DNA from 2 places in the Ahrensia sp. 13_GOM-1096m genome. Region 2 is predicted to be linked to the other one. Evidence: riboswitches for the same ligand, from Rfam matches in the RefSeq annotation. Region 2 holds a riboswitch; the other holds the start of a gene.

Region 1 (3,411 bases), on a different contig from region 2:
ATATATGAAGTGCAGGCCCCTATATCTGCCGAAGTATTTTCAGCACCCTTGGCAAAAATGACCTCACTTAAACACTTCATCCAATCGACGACATTTGAACGCGCGATTGTAGCGCTCATTATCGTGAATGCGATCACGCTCGGCTTGGAAACATCGCAAGCTGCGATGAATGCCTTTGGACCGCTTTTAATATGGCTCGACAAAATCATACTCGGCGTGTTCGTCGTCGAACTGATTGCGAAGTTCATTGTTTACCGACAGGATTTTTTCAAAAGCCCTTGGCGAATATTCGACTTCATCATTGTGGGCATTGCGCTTGTGCCTTCAGCGGGAGCTTTTTCGGTTCTCCGTGCACTGCGCATATTGCGCGTCCTTCGTCTTGTGTCCGTCGTTCCTTCGCTTCGCCGCGTAATAGGCGGGCTCCTCAATGCCCTACCGGGCATGGGCTCAATCATATTGCTACTAGCGCTGGTGTTTTATGTGTTTTCAGTGATGGCGACAAAACTATTTGGAAATGCATTTCCGGAATGGTTTGGTTCACTTGGCGCATCGGCCTACACATTATTCCAAATCATGACGCTGGAAAGCTGGTCTATGGGCATCGTGCGCCCTGTTATGGAAGCTTTTCCTTGGGCGTGGACATTTTTCATTCCTTTCATCGCCTGTACGACCTTTACCGTTCTGAACCTGTTTATTGGTGTTGTCGTTTCAGCAATGCAAAAAGAGCATGATGAAGATGCTGCAGGATCGCGTCAGGAACTGCATGATGAAAACGTCGTCATCATAAATGAGCTAAGGGCTTTACGCGCAGAAATCAGAGAATTGAAAAAGCAACCCGATTAGCTACTTCTAAAATGCTTGGATAGTTTCAAACCTTGCGCCTGATAGTTTGATTTAAGATCAGTGCCATAAAGTGCCGACGGTGTTTTCAGCATATGCTCATAAACCAACCGCCCGATGATCTGGCCGTGCTCAAGCACAAATGGAACTTCGTGGCTGCGCACTTCTAAAACGGCGCGGCTGCCCGTACCGCCAGCGGCAGAGTGCCCGAACCCCGGGTCAAAGAAACCAGCATAGTGAACACGAAACTCACCGACCAAGGGATCGAAAGGTGTCATCTCCGCTGCGTAATTCGGCGGCACATGGACAGCTTCACGCGATACGAGAATATAAAATTCGTCAGGATCAAGGATTAGCTCTGTGCGTTCACGAACATATACGGGTTCCCAAAAATCCAGAACGTCATGTGCATCACGCTTATCGACATCGATAACCGCCGTATGGCGCTTCCCGCGATAGCCAACAAGCCCGTCCTCATTACCCTCAAGGTCCACCGACAATGCGATACCATTGTCGGTAATATTCGGCGTATCGTCAGCCACGAGAACATCGTTCTGATGCAAAATGTTTAACGCGGCACCATCGAGCAATGCATGGCCTGTGCGGAAACGGATTTGCGAGAGCCGCGAGCCCGTGCGCACAACAATCGGAAATGTGCGCGGCGAGACCTCTAGAAATAGTTCGCCATGATAGCCGTGGATAATCTTGTCGAATTCAACGCCGTTGTCCGTCATGACACGGGTGAAAATATCGAGCCGTCCTGTCGAACTTTTGGGATTAGCAGATGCGGCAACATCACTTGAGAGCGCCAATGTTTCTAAAAGCGGGACAATATAGACACAGCCAGTTTCCAGCACCGCACCTTCGCGCAGATCAATCTCGTGCAACTTATAAGTTTCAAGCTTATCACGCACTGGGTGATTGGCACCTGGCATGAAACTCGCGCGTACTCGAAAGGCTTTCTCACCCAGCCGCAAATCCAGACTGGCCGGCTGAATTTGGTCCGCATCCAACGGGCGTGCACTTTTCAGCGCGCCACTGTCAAATAAGGCTTTAATATCCTGATCGGGTAAAATGCCGCTCTGCCGTATATTCATAAAACTACCTCTTGTTCATTTTTGATAGAATTTCCCGATGTGTTGACGCAAGATCGTTGAGGGCTTATGGACAAGTTATTCATTGTGGTGATTTGGCCGGTCGGCTTGCAGCCACGTAAAATAACTTGCTAAAGGGCCGAGCTGTTTAGGCAACCGGTTCATGGCGACATGGTCCGGTTTTTTATTGCCGGATAGTCTGGAGTACATGATGACAAATAATCAGAAAAAATGGGGCCCTGCAACACAGATGGTCCATAGCGGCATTCTCCGTTCCCAATACGGAGAAACATCTGAAGCGATGTTTCTAACGCAAGGTTTTGTCTATGACAGCGCTGAGGCTGCAGAAGCCCGCTTTAAAGGCGAAGATGATGGCTACGTCTATTCGCGCTACGCCAATCCTACCGTTACGATGTTTGAAGAGCGCATGTGTGCCCTTGAAGGTGCTGAAGCTGCAAAAGCCACCGCATCAGGTATGGCGGCTGTTTCGGCTGCAATATTGTGCCAAGTACAGGCAGGCGATCATGTGGTTGCTGCGCGGGCACTCTTTGGTTCATGTCGCTGGATTATTGAAAAACTACTACCGACTTATGGCGTTGAAACAACATTAATTGACGGCACAGATCCAGCAGCATGGGAACAAGCTGTTCGGCCCAATACGAAGGTATTCTTCTTTGAAAGCCCGACAAACCCGACATTGGAAGTGATTGATATCGCGCATGTGGTTTCGGTCGCGCACTCATGCGGCGCCAAGGTTGTGCTGGACAATGTTTTCGCAACACCGATCTTTCAAAAACCAATGGAACTTGGTGTCGATATCGTTGTGTACTCGACAACCAAGCACATTGACGGCCAAGGGCGCTGTCTTGGCGGTGTCATTTTAGCGGATCAAGAATGGGTCGATGAGAAACTTTTTGACTTTTATCGACACACGGGCCCTTCAATGAGCCCATTTAACGCGTGGGTCATGCTGAAAGGTTTGGAAACCCTGCCGCTTCGCGTTCGTGAACAAACACGTAGCGCAGGCGTTATTGCGGATTTTCTAGCTGAGCATAAAGGCATTAAAAAAGTCGTTTATCCTGGCCGCGCCGACCACCCGCAAGCTAACATTATTCCAAAGCAAATGACTGGCGGCTCAACGCTCATTTGCTTTGAGATGGAAGGCGGCAAGAAGTCTGCATTTGCGATGGAAAACGCTCTTGAGATCATTAAGCTTTCGAACAATCTGGGTGATTCAAAAAGCTTGATTACACATCCAGCAACGACAACGCATAAAAATCTGTCTGAAGAAGATCGCGCAGAACTTGGCATCACTGATGGCACAGTACGCTTTTCAATTGGCCTTGAAGATACAGCCGATTTGATCGGGGATCTTGAACAGGCTCTATCGAAGGCTGTTTAGTTCAATAGATTTTTTGCCTGCCCAATACGCACTGCGGCCGTGTATAAAACCACGGCTGCAAACACATAAGCGATC
Region 2 (3,411 bases):
AGCCGTCAAGCAATCCTCGCGAATATGACTGCGGCCGGTGACCTATCGGCGCTAGGCGATTGCGATCTGGTTATTGAAGCAGCAAGTGAAGTCGAAAGTGTTAAAAAGTCTATTTTTAAAGAGCTTTGCCCGCTGCTAAAGCCTGAGGCATTGCTGGCTTCGAACACATCATCCATCTCGATTACCCGTCTTGCTTCTTCGACAGACAGGCCAGAGCAGTTCATGGGCATACATTTCATGAACCCAGTGCCGCGCATGAAGCTGGTGGAGCTTATTCGCGGTATTGCGACTGCTGAAACAACATTTAAAGCCGCCAACGCATACGCCTTGGACCTTGGCAAAACGGTAACAACATCCGAAGATTTTCCAGGCTTCATCGTCAATCGTATTTTGATGCCAATGATCAACGAAGCGATTTATACGCTTTATGAAGGTGTCGGCACAGTTGAGTCGATTGATACAGGCCTGAAGCTCGGTGCGAACCATCCGATGGGACCATTAGAACTTGCCGACTTCATTGGCCTCGATACATGCCTGTCAATCATGCAGGTGCTGTATGAAGGGCTTTCAGATTCTAAATACCGCCCATGCCCGCTTCTCGTGAAATATGTCGAAGCTGGCTGGTTAGGCCGTAAAACCAATCGCGGATTTTACGATTATCGCGGTGAAACACCGGTTCCAACACGCTAGGTCAGAACCGGTATCATCTGATAAATCAATAAAGCGGAGAGATTGAGCGCGGCGATACATCGCCGCGAACAGGCATATTAGGTCCCAGCGTCCTGATTTGCTGGGCTATGCGTTTGCGCAATGGTAGCTGACCAGCTGACCGTTGTTCAAACGAAGAATGTATCATGTCCAGTGAGTCGACTGTAAGTGGGCTTGCCATGGTTTTTCCTTTGCATGCAAACACCTCCCAGAATCAAAATACCCAAAGATTGTGTTCTTTCAATGAAAAATTGTGCGCTGCAGCATTATTCTATCGTATAGGCCTGCGGCGATTGATTTGACTGGATGAATTTTGCAGATTAAATAGAATTCGTGGTGATTTGGCCGGTCGGCTTGCAGCCACGTAAAATAATTCGCTAAAGGGCCGTTGCTGAGAAGCCGGTTTTAAGCGTTTATCAAATCGGTTTTAGTCAGCGAGAACACCATGCCAATTCGTATTCCAAATGCCCTTCCAGCCAAAGAAGTTCTGGTTAAAGAAGGCGTCATGGTGATGGATGAGACAACGGCATCGCGCCAGGATATTCGTCCGCTTCAAATCGCGCTCCTCAACCTGATGCCGAACAAAATTAAAACAGAGACACAGATTGCACGTTTGATTGGCTCAAGCCCGTTGCAAGTGGATTTAACATTGGTGCGCATCGGCAACCATGTGGCCAAAAACACCTCTGAGGACCACCTGCTATCATTTTACAACACTTGGGAAGAGATCAAGGACCGTAAATTCGACGGCTTCATCATCACCGGTGCACCGATTGAAAAGCTCCCCTTCGAGGATGTTAGTTATTGGTCTGAATTGCAGCAAATTCTGGATTGGACGACCACCCATGTGCATTCCAGCTTTTTCATTTGCTGGGGCGCAATGGCTGCTATCAACCATTTCCATGATATTCCAAAACATACGCTCGATAAAAAGGCGTTCGGTGTATATCGCCACAAAAACCTAAATCCAGCTTCGCCTTACCTGTCTGGTTTTTCCGATGATTTTTCAATTTCAGTGTCACGCTGGACAGAAGTTAGGCGCGGCGATGTGCCAGCAGATAGCGGTCTCGAAATACTCATGGAATCGCCGGATACTGGGCTGTGTCTCCTACATGAGCAATTTGCAAACCGGCTCTATATTTTCAATCATATCGAATATGATTCAACGTCCTTGTCCGATGAGTATTTCCGCGATCAGGAAAATGGAACACCCGTTGATTTGCCCGCCAATTACTTTCCAAACGATGACCCTAAGAGCACGCCGCAAAACCGCTGGCGCAGTCATGCCTTCTTATTGTTTGGCAACTGGATAAACCAAGTTTATCAGACAACTCAATTTGACCTCAATGATATTGGGAAAGATCGAACATGAGCAGCGAAATTACAATCCGCAGCATACAAAGCGCAGACTTTGACGCTTGGAAAGCCATGTGGACCAAATATCTTGAGTTCTATAAATCAAGCGTTCAGCCGGAAGTCTATCAATCAACATTCGGCCGTTTCTTTGAGCAAGGTGAATTTGAACCCAATTGTTTTGTCGCCTTACAGGACAGCCAGATGGTTGGCCTCGTTCATTTCCTGTATCATCGGCACAATTGGCATGTTGCCAACACCTGTTACTTGCAAGATCTATATGCAGATGAAAATCGGCGCGGCACAGGCATCGGCCGCAAACTCATTGAGGCTGTTTATGAGCAAGCCGATAAAGATGGCGCTGTATCAGTTTATTGGAACACACAAGATTTCAACACTGAAGCCCGTAAACTTTACGACCGAATTGCTAAGTTGACGCCATTCGTCAAGTATCAACGCTGATACAGGGCTTTACCCTTGGCGCGCAACGTCATAATCACTATGTGACGTTGAAACGGCGAGGAAAATATGACGAACGCACCGACCAAAGACGATGTGCAAAGCGCATTGGCAAAGATTAAGCTTCCCGATGGTACAGCACTGGGCGGATCAACGAACCTTTCGGACATTTTTATCGCTGATGGAAAAGTGTTTTTTTCCATCTCATGCGATGCAGCAGAGGCGCAAAAGTTTGAAGCTGTTCGCCTTGCCGCCGAAGAGGCAGTAAAAGCGCTGCCTGGAGCTACTGGCGCAATGGTTGCGCTGACAGCGGAAAAGAAAGCCGGATCACCAAATCCTGCGCCCAAGCCAGCTCCAACGACCGCACCACAGCCAAAACCGCAAGCTGGCCCACAAAACTCCCCCAAAGCGGGCGTTGAAGGCGTCAAGCAAATCATTGCCGTTGCCTCCGGCAAAGGCGGCGTGGGTAAATCGACCACCGCAATCAATATTGCCCTTGGTCTTCAATCTCTCGGGCTGAAAGTCGGCGTTTTGGATGCTGATATTTACGGCCCGTCCCTTCCGCGTTTGCTTGGCATTACGCACAAACCAGAAACAATCGATGGGCGCATATTAAAGCCTATTGAAAAATTTGGCCTACAAGTCATGTCGATTGGCTTTTTGGTCGAAGAAGATACACCGATGATTTGGCGTGGCCCGATGGTGATGTCAGCGCTCACACAAATGCTGCGCGAAGTTGCATGGACCGATCTCGACGTGCTTGTTGTGGACATGCCGCCTGGCACAGGTGACGCTCAACTCACAATGGCGCAGCAAGTACCCCTTGCCGGCGCCGTGATCGTATCCACACCGCAAGACTTGTCGCTTATCGATGCGCGCAAGGGCCTAAAC

What was found. A riboswitch is a leader RNA that binds a small molecule or an ion and turns the genes downstream of it on or off. The one in region 2 is predicted to bind S-adenosylmethionine.
Region 1: it holds a riboswitch for S-adenosylmethionine, as region 2 does, so the genes downstream of both, N530_RS0101910 (O-succinylhomoserine sulfhydrylase) here and metA (homoserine O-succinyltransferase) in region 2, are expected to answer to the same signal.

The regions. Positions count from the first base shown of each region.
Region 1 covers NZ_JIAX01000006.1:322,730-326,140, reverse strand. The annotation lists gene N530_RS0101920 (ion transporter) at 58-843, shown strand; gene N530_RS0101915 (2'-deoxycytidine 5'-triphosphate deaminase) at 840-1,931, opposite strand; SAM riboswitch at 2,012-2,089, shown strand; gene N530_RS0101910 (O-succinylhomoserine sulfhydrylase) at 2,146-3,336, shown strand; gene N530_RS0101905 (CDP-alcohol phosphatidyltransferase family protein) at 3,333-3,411, opposite strand, start outside.
Region 2 covers NZ_JIAX01000013.1:217,185-220,595, reverse strand. The annotation lists gene N530_RS0112050 (3-hydroxybutyryl-CoA dehydrogenase) at 1-690, shown strand, start outside; gene N530_RS19065 (hypothetical protein) at 716-889, opposite strand; SAM riboswitch at 1,032-1,109, shown strand; gene metA (homoserine O-succinyltransferase) at 1,154-2,080, shown strand; gene N530_RS0112035 (GNAT family N-acetyltransferase) at 2,077-2,523, shown strand; gene N530_RS0112030 (Mrp/NBP35 family ATP-binding protein) at 2,590-3,411, shown strand, end outside.